2 regions of the Vibrio tarriae genome follow, and region 1 is predicted to be linked to the other one. Evidence: predicted binding sites of a transcription regulator. Region 1 holds the regulator's gene; the other holds the start of a gene.

Region 1 (6,766 bases):
TGCACGCCTTTGCACGGCAAGGCTGGCTCTCGGTGATGATGCATTTTCGCGGTTGCAGTGGTAAACCCAACCACTTAGCACGCGCTTACCACTCTGGCGAAACGGGTGATGCGCGTTTTGTGCTGGAGTACCTACGTAAACAATTACCAGAGCGTCCGATCGTTGCCGTCGGTGTTTCACTCGGCGGTAACATGCTCGCCAACTATCTTGCGCAGTATCGGGATGATCCTATCGTCACGGCCGCCACCTTGATTTCCGCGCCACTCGATTTAGCCGCCTGCTCACAACGTATCGAACAGGGCTTTTCCAAAGTATATCGAGCCTATCTGCTCTCTTCATTGAAGAAAAATGCCATTGCGAAATACCCACTGCTGGAAAACGCTTTGCCACTGAGCCCTGAGCGGATCCGCGCGATCGCTAAACTCGCCGAGTTTGATGATGTGATCACCGCGCCGCTGCACGGTTTTCATGATGCTGCCGATTATTACCAGCAGTGCTCTGGGATTAAACAGCTGACTCAGATCCGCGTCCCGACTCAGATCATCCACGCCAAAGACGATCCTTTTATGACTGAAGCGGTGATCCCCAATTTTCCGCTACCTGACAATATCCGCTATCGTCTCTTCGAGCATGGCGGCCATGTGGGTTTCCTGAGCGGTTCATGGCTTAAACCGTATTTTTGGTTAGAGCAAGCTCTACCCGAGTATTACGCACCGCTGCGAGATAATTTTCTACAGCCCAGCTAATCCACGATCCCTTCTCCACAGATGAAAGCGACATTCAAACGACTGAGCGTGGCGGCAACTCGTCGTTTCTTTCAGTCATACAAAAGAACCGTCATAAAAAAGCGCCATCATAAAATAAAGAGGTATTTATGATCATTCCATGGCAAGAGATTGCGCCAGACACACTCGACAATTTGATCCGTGAATTTGTGCTGCGTGAAGGCACCGACTATGGCGATATTGAAGTCTCGCTAGAAGAGAAAATTGCTCAGGTACGTACTCAATTACAATCTGGACAAGCTGTGATCGTCTATTCAGAATTGCATGAAACCGTGGATATTAAATGCCATCCGTTTTAGCCATGCCGTGACGACAGCATTTTCCGTGCTATAGTCATTTTTCGGAAGGTGTCTAAGTTAGCACCAAAATCAAGGACTTAAAGGACAAGGTTTGTCATGTCAGCCAAACATCCGATTATTGCGGTGACCGGTTCTTCCGGCGCCGGTACCACCACCACCTCAGAAGCCTTTCGCAAGATGTTCAATATGATGAACATCAAACCCGCTTGGGTGGAAGGAGACAGTTTCCACCGTTTTACTCGCCCAGAAATGGATGTGGAAATCCGCAAAGCGCGTGAGCAAGGCCGCCATATCAGCTACTTTGGCCCGCAAGCCAACGATTTCCCTACACTGGAAGAATTCTTCCGCCAATATGGAAAAGTAGGCACCGGCCAAGTACGCCGCTACTTGCACACCTTTGATGAAGCGGTGCCGTATAACCAGATGCCAGGTACATTTACCCCTTGGCAATCACTGCCTGAAAACTCCGATGTGCTGTTTTATGAAGGCTTGCACGGCGGCGTCGTTGATGGCGATGTTAATGTCGCGCAACACGTCGATTTTTTGATTGGCATGGTACCTATCGTTAACCTTGAGTGGATCCAAAAATACGTGCGCGACACGCGCGATCGCGGCCATTCACGCGAAGCGGTGATGGATTCGATTGTTCGCTCAATGGACGACTACCTTAAATTCATCACCCCGCAATTTTCGCGCACCCACATCAACTTTCAACGTGTGCCTACGGTCGATACTTCGAACCCACTCAATGCCAAAGGCATTCCAACGCTGGATGAGAGTTTTGTGGTGATCCGTTTTCGTGGCATCAAAAACGTCGATTTCCCGTACTTGCTGGCGATGATTGATGGCTCGTTTATGTCACGCCACAACACCATTGTCGTCCCCGGCGGTAAAATGAGTTTTGCGATGGATTTGATTGTGCGCCCGCTGCTGCAACAACTGATCGAAACGGGAAAAATTGGCTAGATCCGACCAGTGATGAATGCTTACTTTTCATACCGTGATCATGTGCACAGTTTTGCGTAGCAAATCGGACTACTGACACGATTAAAATCAAGAAATCGATTTCGAAAAAGGATACTATTCTTAACCGAAACACAAGATAGCTTGCAGCCTTGGGTAACACCTCTTATTCTAGTAAGCCCAATTGAGGCTTCGCTAAAATATGGATAGCGGCAAGCGTACCCTGCAGAGGAAGTGAGATTATTATGGTTCTAGGTAAACCTCAAACCGATCCAACACTAGAGTGGTTTCTTTCACATTGTCACATTCATAAGTACCCATCAAAAAGCACGCTGATCCACGCGGGTGAGAAGGCGGAAACGCTGTATTACATCGTAAAAGGTTCAGTTGCGGTACTGATCAAAGATGAAGAAGGTAAAGAGATGATTCTCTCTTACCTGAACCAAGGTGATTTCATCGGTGAACTCGGCCTGTTTGAAGAAGGTCAAGAGCGTACCGCTTGGGTTCGTGCCAAAACACCGTGTGAAGTGGCTGAAATCTCATTTAAGAAATTCCGTCAGTTAATCCAAGTTAACCCAGACATTTTGATGCGCCTTTCAGGTCAAATGGCTCGTCGTCTGCAAGTGACCAGCCAGAAAGTTGGCGACCTTGCGTTCCTAGACGTAACTGGCCGTATCGCACAGACTCTGCTGAATCTTGCACGTCAGCCAGATGCGATGACTCACCCTGATGGCATGCAAATCAAGATCACTCGCCAAGAGATCGGTCAAATTGTTGGCTGTTCTCGCGAAACCGTTGGCCGCATCCTGAAGATGCTGGAAGAGCAGAATCTGATCTCTGCCCACGGTAAAACCATCGTGGTTTACGGCACTCGCTAAGCATTTCCGATAAAAAATAGCCACCCTGCGGTGGCTATTTTTATTTGTACGATGCGCTAGATTTAACGGTTCGTGCTTTCAAAAATCTTATCCGCCGAAGCTTCGACAAATCCGGGATAGAGCTGACCATTGGCCATAGGGTAGCGTTTGGCAAACTCATAAAAGCCACCGGGGATCATCTCCGCGCCTTCGTTAAAACGCACTAACACTTTATCAGCCATGGTCGAAGACTGTTCGAGCAAGACTTCTGGTGAGCCTTTTACTTCCCCACCCGATTCATTGATGCTAAAGCCATGTTGGCGCAGATGGTCATTGACCTGTTTCACTTCATGCAGCGCATTGAGCTGATTCACGCTGACTGTAAAGTGGTTTGCACCATAACCATGCGCCGCAAGCCAAGCGGCATACTCACTCTCTTTCGCCAAAGTAAGATAGTCGGCATGGCTTAAGCTCCATAAGCGACCGCCATACAAAAAAGCCTCACTGGCTAATGCTTGCGGCTTAACTTGTGCCACCAGCTTTTCAACAATCGCTTGCAGCTCAGATGAACACTCTTCCACTTTCAGCTCACTAATGAAAACCTTAGGCTGCAAAGGATCGGGATGTTCAAAATGCTTAGCAAAGAGTTTTTTACTTTTGAACTCATACTCACCACACGCTTGGTAGCCGAGTGCCAGAAACGGTTTAGCCAGCGTCTCTAACCCCAGTGGCGCCAAATTAAATGTGCGCAGCGCAATATGGTCATTAATCAGCGGCTCATCTTCTTGCAGGAGTTGATGTACTCTGTCTGCCGATGGGCAGAGGCGCTCAATATAATCATTCCAGAGCGATTGAAATAAAGCTGTTGGCGTCATAACGCCTCCTTGTTGATCCTATGAAACGCAAACGGACTAGGGTTAGACGCCGTGTAATTTATCCAGCGCTAACACGATAAAGCTTTCAACCTGTGACGAAAAAAGTGCCTACTTGGCTGCGCAGGCACAAAATAAATTATGATTAGAGTTCAACTCCCGGGCTCAAGGTAGCAGGAAGCAGCGTTGTCTCCCCCTCCATTGAAGCCATCGGATAAGCGCAATAGTCGGCGGCATAGAAGGCACTAGGACGTAAGTTGCCCGATGCTCCTGGGCCACCAAATGGCGCATCTCCACTGGCTCCGGTTAATTGGCGGTTACGATTGACGATGCCCGCACGAATATGTTCGACAAAGTAATCCCACTCGCCATCATCCGTCGAGACGAGTCCGGCGGATAAGCCAAAGCGGGTATCATTGGCAAGCTCTACCGCTTGCGCCAAAGTCTGGTAACGCACCACTTGCAGCAAAGGCCCGAAATACTCATCATCCGGTAAGCGCTCAATCGCCGTCACATCGATGATGGCCGGAGTGATAAACGCCGCATGCAAGGCGCGAGCTTCAAGTAGACTTTTTCCGCCTAGCGCTTGTAGATCTGCTTGCGCCTTGAGGATCACTTGTGCTGCCGCTTCAGAAACTAACGGTCCCATAAAGGGTGCGGGCTCAGCAAAGGGCTGATCAATACGCAGCTTGGCCGTTACGGAAACCAGTTTATCGAGCAGTGCATCGCCTTTCGTCCCGATTGGCACATACAAGCGACGCGCACAGGTGCAGCGTTGACCACTGCTGATAAACGCCGATTGAATAATGGTATAAACCGTGGCATCCAGATCGCCATAGTGCTCTGAAATCACCATAGGGTTATTGCCGCCCATTTCCAGCGCCAGCATTTTGTCCGGCTGACCTGCAAATTGGCGATGCAGCAGATGTCCAGTATTGGCACTCCCCGTAAACAGCAAACCATCAATCCCGCGTGATTGCGCTAGCGCAATCCCCGTCTCTTTTGAGCCTTGAACCAGATTGATGACACCAGCAGGTAAGCCAGCCTGTTGCCATAACTGCATCAAAACTTCGCCAGTCCACGGAGTTTGCTCAGAAGGCTTAAACACCACGGTATTGCCCGCCAGCAGCGCAGGCACTATGTGTCCATTCGGTAAATGGCCGGGGAAGTTATACGGCCCAAACACCGCCATCACACCCAACGGTCGATGGCGCAATACCAGCTGATTGCCCGCAGCTTCACGCACCGTTTCACCAGTACGTTCATGATAAGCACGAATCGAAATTGCGATTTTTCCGGCAATTGAAGCCGCTTCCGTGCGCGTTTCCCACAAAGGCTTGCCCGTCTCTTTAGCAATCACTTGCGCAATCTGTTCGCTGTTGGCTTTCACCAATTCCGCAAAGGCCAACACCTTCTGTTCACGCTCAGCAAAGGGGCGTTTTTTCCAGTCGAGAAAAGCGCGGCGAGCGGCCTTCACCGCCGCGTCGACTTGCTCGCCACTAGCGCTGTAGCCTTGCCATAAAAGCTCATGGCTATAAGGCGTATGTGATTGTAGTTTTTCACCGGTCCCCGCAACCCATTCACCGGCTATCCAATGTGTCATGGCTATCCCCTACTGCGCCAAAATCCGTAAATAATCCCCCGTGCTCACTTCTAACGCCGCAGCCACTTTGGGGGAGATGATCACCGCGTTATCTTCTTGGCTGTATGCGGCTTTGGCCGCCGTAGCACGGAAGTTCTCAAACGAGGTGTTACACATAATGAAATTCTGCGAGCTCGAATGCTCTGCCACTTCAACAATGGCGCGTACTGAGTGGCGCACCGATTCGATGTTGTTCAGCTCACATTCCACGGTTGGGCCCGCATCAAAAATGTCGACGTAATTGCGACAGGTGAAACCCTCTTTCTCAAGCAATACCAAGGCAGGTCGCGTATTTTCATGAACCTGACCAATCACCGCTTGCGCTTCTTTGCTCAGCAAGTTGACGTAAATGGGCAGCTTTGGCATCAAGTCAGCGATAAAGCCTTTTTTGCCAATTCCAGTCAGATAATCGGCCAAAGTGAAATCAATCGAGAAAAAGTGCTCTTGTAGCCACTTCCAGAATGGTGAATTGCCATCGGCATCAGAAACGCCGCGCATCTCAGCGAAAATGGTTTTGGAAAAACGGTGTGAGTGTTCCGCCATCATCAAAAAACGGCATTTCGACATCAAACGACCATTTAAGCCTTGGCGATACTGTGGGCGCAAAAACAGAGTGCAGATTTCACTGCATCCGGTGTAGTTGTTACCAAACGTCAGCAACTTCACTACATTGTTGACACCCAATTTAGGCGAAGAGTGAACTATGGTGCTGATGTGATATGAATAAAACGGCACATCCCAACCAATTGAGGCTTCAATACCCGTGGTACCCGCCACTTGTCCGGTTTCGCTATCAATTCCCACCATCAAATAGCCTTCATCGCCGGGCGTGGTGACGTTCGGTTTGCTAAAGCTGTATTCTGAGTGGGTAATACGATTGGTCAGTAGCTCTTGATCTACTGGCAATGATGTGAAGCCATGGCCGGACTCGATAGCGCAGGTATGTAGCGCCTCATAGTCGGCCATGCTAATCGGACGAACAACTAGCATCTTTACTCCCTCCCGATGCGTAATCTCTGCATTGGACACGGGGCGATAACCTTTCGCCCCTCACGTCATCCTGCAGTCTGCGATAGCGTCGAACCTCCGTGGTTCGTCAATCAGGGCTTGCGATGCAAACCCTTCGCTATCACATCAGTGTGGCGATCGCTTTGTCTAAGCGGGCCATACCTTCTTCGATTTCTTGTTGGCTGATGATGAGAGATGGCGTAAAGCGAACCACGCTCGCCCCGGCCACCAACACCATCAAGCCTTGCTTACCCGCAGCGACCAGAATGTCACGCGCGCGGCCTTGCCATTCATCGTTGAGTGCCGCGCCAAGTAGCAAACCTTTACCGCGGATCTCTTT
Region 2 (6,766 bases), 270 kb from region 1:
CCGCCCGTCAAAAAATAAGCTGGGCACTTTTCGAGGTCTCTTCTGCTCGATAGTGCCATGACATACACGGCAAAAAGATAATCTCAATACCGTATCCGTGTAACAGAAACTCTTACTCATCGGAGTCAGAGCAGCTCATCACTCTATGCGAGGTTCCTGTGACAGACTTAATTAATTTAATGAATGACCTACTATGGGGTTCCATCTTGGTATACCTATTGGTCGGGGTCGGTATCTACTTTACTTTGCGATTGGGTTTTATCCAATTTCGTCATTTCACCCACACTTTTACCGTCCTCAAAAATAGCCGTAAAGCGGATAACGCTGGCATCTCCTCTTTCCAAGCGTTATGTACCAGCCTTGCCGCACGTGTCGGTACGGGCAACATGGCGGGGGTTGCGGTTGCTTTAACCGCGGGTGGCCCTGGTGCCATCTTCTGGATGTGGTTGATTGCCATGCTAGGTATGGCCACTTCTTTTGCTGAAAGTACTTTAGCCCAGTTGTATAAAACACGCGATAAAGACGGTAATTACCGCGGCGGTCCAGCGTATTACATGGAGAAAGGCCTTGGTATGCGTTGGATGGGGGTGCTGTTCTCCATCTTTCTGATCATTGCCTTTGGTTTGGTGTTTAACGCGGTGCAAGCCAACTCAATCACCAATGCGATGAAAACGGCTTTCGGTTTTGAACCCATGCTGATCGGTATTGGTATCGTGTTGCTGACCGCTTTCGTGATTTTTGGTGGTATCCGTAAGATTGCACGGACGGCAGAGCTGATTGTGCCTTTCATGGCGTTTGCTTATCTGGCGATTGCTCTGTTTGTCGTGGCCATGAATTATGAGAAAGTGCCTGATGCTATCGGTCTCATTTTCAAAAGTGCCTTCGGTCTACAAGAAGCGGCTGCAGGTGGCCTAGGCTATGCGATTGCGCAAGCCATGATCAACGGTGTAAAGCGTGGCTTGTTCTCAAACGAAGCCGGTATGGGTTCTGCGCCTAATGCCGCTGCCTCTGCAACGCCGTATCCTCCACACCCAGCTTCACAAGGTTACGTGCAAATGCTTGGCGTGTTCATTGATACGATTGTGATCTGTACCGCGACAGTGGCGATCATTCTTATGTCGGGTGAGTATGTACCGCACGGTGAGTTAACCGGCATTGAACTTACTCAGCGTGCCTTAAGTTCACAAGTCGGTGAGTGGGGAAGTATCTTTATCGCGTTTGCGATCTTCTTCTTTGCTTTCACTTCGATCATTGCCAACTACTCGTATGCTGAAACCAACCTGATTTTCCTTGAGCACAACAATAAGAAAGGCTTAGTGCTGTTTCGTCTCGTGTTCTTAGGTATGGTTATGTTTGGTTCGTTGGCGACATTGCCAACGGTATGGGCGATGGCGGATGTCTCGATGGGCTTGATGGCGATTGTGAACTTGGTGGCTATCCTCTTGCTCTCTGGCATCGTGATTAAACTGGCGAAAGATTACAACCGCCAGCTAGATGCCGGCAAAGTACCGACCTTTGATGCCAATGATTACCCAGAGCTGAAATCTCAGCTTGAAGATGGCATTTGGGATAACAACAAAGCGTCATAGACAGCGCCGATGTCAGAAATTGAAAAAGCCATGCAGACACCGCATGGCTTTTTTTGTACCCTAGCTTGCGTCATCTTATAAAAAATCTAATCACTTGGAATAACGGCCAGTGCTGTCGTTTCAAGTCGGTTGGCAACACGCTCAACAAAAGATAGGAATTATTATGCTGATTGTCGTTTCACCTGCGAAAACGCTGGATTATGAATCTCCCGTTTCAACCTCAAACTTTACGCAGCCTGAATTAAACGCGCATTCGGCAGAGTTAATTCAAGTCTGTCGTACTTTGTCATCACAGGATGTTTCTGAGCTGATGAGCGTCAGCGATAAAATAGCCGGACTCAATGTGGCTCGATTTGCACAGTGGAGTGAAACCTTCACTCTTGATAACGCACGGCAGGCGATTTTCGCTTTCAAAGGTGATGTGTACACCGGGCTGGAAGCGGAAACACTCTCGACCCAAGATTTGGATTTTGCCCAGCAACATCTGCGTATGCTCTCTGGCTTGTATGGCGTTTTGCGCCCGCTGGATTTGATGCAACCTTATCGCCTAGAAATGGGCACAAAATTAGCCAACGCTCGTGGTGCGAATCTGTATCAGTTTTGGGGAGACATTATTACGGAGAAGCTCAATCAAGCGATTGAAGCACAAGGTGATAATGTACTGGTAAACCTTGCCTCTAATGAGTATTTCAAAGCGGTCAATCCGAAGCGACTGAACGCGCAAATTGTGACGCCAATCTTTAAAGATGCCAAAAATGGCCAATATAAAATCATCAGCTTCTTTGCTAAGAAAGCACGCGGCATGATGGCTCGCTACATCATTGAAAATCAAATTAAATCCGTAAAGAATTTAGAAGGTTTCAACACTGCGGGCTACTATTTTGTGGCAAGTGAATCAACACCAACCGAGTTGGTGTTTAAACGCGAAGAGCAATAACCTCCAAGGTTCAAAAGAAGGAACACATGATGTGGTTATGGTTAAAACGTTGGATTGCAAAATACGATGCTTGGTGCCAAAGCATGGGGTTAACACCGGGGCAAAAGCGCAGTTGTGTTCCTTATCGAAAAGATCCTGCCAATGAACGAGACGATTCCACCTCCGCTTGAATGGGCGTTGTTTGACACCCATTGCCACTTTGATTTTCCTCCGTTTACTGCCACCCCTGAGCTTGAGTTGCAAAAAGCGGCGCAGCATGGGGTTAGACGGCTCGTCGTGCCATCGATTGGGCCGCAAGATTGGCAGGCCGTGACTGAGCTTGCGCAGCGCTTTCCCTCGACCATCTACTATGCGTTGGGATTTCATCCGCTCTATTTAGATGCCTCTTCCCCGACCTATTTACCTGCGTTAGAAAAGGCTTTAATGCAGGCGGAACAGGCTTGTGTGGCAGTTGGAGAGTGCGGTTTAGATGGCATGATAGACGTTGATGTGACGCTACAAGAGCAGATGCTGATCGCCCAACTCTCTATGGCTTCACAGACAAAACTGCCCGTAATTCTACATAGCCGACGTACTCACAATCGATTGTTACAGTTGTTGAAACAGCAGCGCTTTCAACAAGGCGGTGTGCTGCATGCTTTTTCTGGCAGTGTGCAAGAAGCGCAGCAGTTTGTTGATTTGGGGTTTAAGATTGGTGTGGGAGGCCTCATCACTTACCCAAGAGCCAATAAAACTCGGCAAGCTATTGCTGCACTACCTGTGGAGCACATAGTGTTAGAGACGGATGCACCAGATATGCCATTGAATGGTTTTCAAGGTCAGGCTAACCATCCGGCTCAATTAGCCAGGGTTTTAGAAACGCTCGCTGAGCTTAAAGGCGTTCCGGTGCAATATCTCGCACCAATCTTATGGAAAAGCAGCCAAACTCTGTTTGGCTTGTGTGAACAAAACCGAAACAAGATGTAGCGTTAATGACGCATCTGTCACTAAAGGGTGAGTACTGTCACAGATATTAGTGAACGCGTGATGAATCTTATTCGAAAGTGTGAATCCTGCATTACTTTCTCTCGGTGCCCGTGAGTATAATTGCCCCCGCTTAATCGCTCCATTTTGTAACACGCCAACATTAAACTAATAAGGAAGTCATAAACTATGAGCCTGTTTATGAGCCTCATCGGCATGGCAGTTCTGCTAGGAATCGCAGTACTACTGTCAAGTAACCGTAAAGCTATCAATCTAAGAACTGTGGGTGGCGCTTTTGCTATCCAATTTTCACTGGGTGCATTTATTCTGTATGTACCTTGGGGCCAAGAGCTACTTCGTGGCTTTTCGGATGCCGTATCGAATGTTATTAACTACGGTAACGATGGTACTTCATTCCTCTTCGGTGGACTGGTATCAGGCAAAATGTTTGAAGTGTTTGGCGGCGGCGGCTTTGTTTTCGCATTCCGCGTACTACCAACACTGATCTTCTTCTCAGCACTGATTTCTGTACTGTACTACCTGGGTGTTATGCAATGGGTCATCAAGATTCTTGGTGGTGGCTTACAAAAAGCACTGGGTACTTCACGTGCGGAATCTATGTCTGCTGCAGCAAACATTTTCGTTGGTCAAACTGAAGCACCATTAGTGGTTCGTCCATTCGTTCCAAAAATGACTCAATCTGAGCTGTTTGCAGTAATGTGTGGTGGCTTGGCTTCTATCGCAGGTGGTGTACTTGCGGGCTACGCTTCTATGGGCGTTAAGATCGAATACTTGGTGGCGGCGTCATTCATGGCGGCACCGGGTGGTCTATTGTTCGCAAAACTGATCATGCCAGAAACTGACAAACCACAAGATAATGAAGACATTACTCTTGACGGTGGTGACGACAAACCGGCTAACGTGATCGATGCGGCTGCTGGCGGTGCTTCTGCTGGTCTGCAACTTGCTCTGAACGTAGGTGCAATGTTGATTGCTTTTATCGGTTTGATTGCTCTGATCAACGGCATGTTGGGTGGCATCGGTGGTTGGTTCGGTATGCCTGAGCTGAAACTGGAAATGCTACTGGGCTGGGTGTTTGCTCCTCTGGCTTTCCTGATTGGCGTTCCTTGGAACGAAGCAACCGTTGCGGGTGAGTTCATTGGTTTAAAAACCGTTGCGAACGAATTCGTTGCTTACTCTCAGTTTGCACCTTACCTAACGGAAGCAGCACCAGTGGTTCTGTCTGAGAAGACCAAAGCGATCATCTCTTTCGCTCTGTGTGGTTTTGCGAACCTTTCTTCTATTGCAATTCTACTTGGTGGTTTGGGTAGCTTGGCACCTAAGCGTCGTGGCGACATCGCTCGTATGGGTGTTAAAGCGGTTATCGCAGGTACTCTATCTAACCTGATGGCAGCGACCATCGCTGGCTTCTTCCTCTCTTTCTAATTCATAGAGACAGAGTTTTATAGACGCCGTTTAAATTCACCCCGTAGCAAGTGATTGCTGCGGGGTGTTTTGCTTTTAGGTGCCCCGAGTTTTAGGGGGAGGTCTAGGGGTAATGTTGTAATGGATTGCAGATCTGAAGCCTTGTGTGGTAAGGGATTGCCCTTTAAATTTCAGCTGTTTTTTTGAGATACAAACCGTTTGCGCTTCGCGCAGCACTACCGTTTTGCGACAAATATCTATACTGTAGCCATGGATAAAAAACGAGTGGATTGACGATGGAATACACCACGCGTTTGACCGTGAGCTTAGGCTCAGGTGGCGGGCTTATCTAATGGAATATGGATGAGTTTTCGCTGGCTCTCAGCATGACTAAGAGTATGATGAGCGCCGGAGGCAATCGCATTGCCTGTATGCAGTAAAATACCGCAAACGCAGATTGTTGTGCCATTGACCAAACTGGTACTGTGCGGTGACAAGGATAGCAATTGGTGCATGAGCACCGAGTCTTCAAGGAACCAAGTCCGTTCATTTATGGCTGCTCAGCAGAAAATAGCACTCTGCTGGGGAGTGAACTAGATGACTATATTGATCGGAGATAGAAATGAGCGAATTAAAAGTAGCAGCTCTACGTGCACTGAAACTGATGGATCTCACCACGTTGAATGACAACGATACGGATGCCAAAGTGATCCAACTTTGTCATGATGCGAAAAGTCCAGTCGGCAACACGGCTGCCATCTGTATTTACCCTCGCTTTATTCCTATTGCTAAGAAGACACTTCGCGAGCAAGGAACCCCTGAAATCCGTATTGCTACGGTAACCAATTTCCCTCACGGTAATGACGATATTGAAATCGCCGTTGCTGAAACGAAAGCCGCTGTTGCTTACGGTGCTGATGAAGTGGATGTGGTATTCCCATATCGCGCTCTGATCGCAGGCAACGAGCAAGTCGGTTTTGAACTGGTGAAACAGTGTAAAGCGGCTTGTGGCGACAAAGTGCTACTGAAAGTGATCATCGAAACCGGTGAGCTGAAAGAAGAAGCGCTGATCAAAAAGGCCTCTCAAATCTGTATTGAAGCAGGCGCAGATTTCATCAAAACCTCAACCGGCAAAGTGCCAGTGAATGCGACACCAGAATATGCGCGCATGATGCTGGAAGTGATCCGTGATATGGGCGTAGCCAAAACCGTCGGTTTCAAACCCGCCGGTGGTGTTCGTACCGCAGAAGATGCGCAGCAATATCTGGCGATGGCTGATGAGATCCTCGGTGGTGATTGGGCGGACAGCCGTCACTACCGCTTTGGTGCATCAAGCCTACTGACCAACCTTCTGAATACATTAGAAGTGACAGACCAAAAGGCAGATCCTGCCGCTTACTAATATCCATTGTGTCTGAGAGCAGCGCGAGGCTTCGCGCTGCTTAACCTCTTTACACTACGCAGTTTCTTTGGGAACTGGGAGGCAGCTATGTCTTTATCTCAAGCAAAGTATTTACCTCAAGAAATTATCCGCAGAAAGCGTGATGGTGAAGTTCTCACCAACGATGAAATCAACTTCTTCATTCAAGGTGTAGCGAATAACACCGTCTCTGAAGGGCAAATTGCCGCGTTTGCGATGGCGATTTTTTTCCGTGAAATGACTATGCCTGAGCGTATTGCACTGACGTGCGCGATGCGCGATTCCGGTATGGTGATTGATTGGAGCCACATGAATTTTGATGGTCCGATTGTCGATAAACACTCCACGGGCGGCGTGGGCGATGTGACCTCACTGATGCTTGGCCCTATGGTGGCAGCCTGTGGCGGTTATGTGCCGATGATTTCTGGTCGC

The links. The regulator CRP, encoded in region 1, controls carbon source genes, mostly activating them, when cyclic AMP is high. The targets are predictions, from matches to a motif close to TGTGANNNNNNTCACA.
Region 2: a site for CRP is predicted at 3,519-3,534, ahead of CEQ48_RS07255 (NupC/NupG family nucleoside CNT transporter). Genes of this name have one in related genera too.

What each region holds. Positions count from the first base shown of each region.
Region 1 covers NZ_CP022353.1:101,611-108,376, reverse strand. Annotated here, with positions in the region: gene CEQ48_RS05965 (hydrolase) at 1-746, shown strand, start outside; gene CEQ48_RS05960 (YheU family protein) at 875-1,084, shown strand; gene CEQ48_RS05955 (phosphoribulokinase) at 1,181-2,050, shown strand; gene crp (cAMP-activated global transcriptional regulator CRP) at 2,293-2,925, shown strand; gene CEQ48_RS05945 (DUF1338 domain-containing protein) at 2,988-3,779, opposite strand; gene astD (succinylglutamate-semialdehyde dehydrogenase) at 3,922-5,379, opposite strand; gene astA (arginine N-succinyltransferase) at 5,389-6,408, opposite strand; gene CEQ48_RS05930 (aspartate aminotransferase family protein) at 6,548-6,766, opposite strand, start outside.
Region 2 covers NZ_CP022353.1:373,193-379,958, forward strand. Annotated here, with positions in the region: gene CEQ48_RS07240 (alanine/glycine:cation symporter family protein) at 159-1,589, shown strand; gene yaaA (peroxide stress protein YaaA) at 1,753-2,526, shown strand; gene CEQ48_RS19895 (DUF5363 family protein) at 2,556-2,696, shown strand; gene CEQ48_RS07250 (TatD family hydrolase) at 2,668-3,492, shown strand; gene CEQ48_RS07255 (NupC/NupG family nucleoside CNT transporter) at 3,679-4,935, shown strand; gene CEQ48_RS07260 (hypothetical protein) at 5,247-5,429, opposite strand; gene deoC (deoxyribose-phosphate aldolase) at 5,537-6,316, shown strand; gene deoA (thymidine phosphorylase) at 6,404-6,766, shown strand, end outside.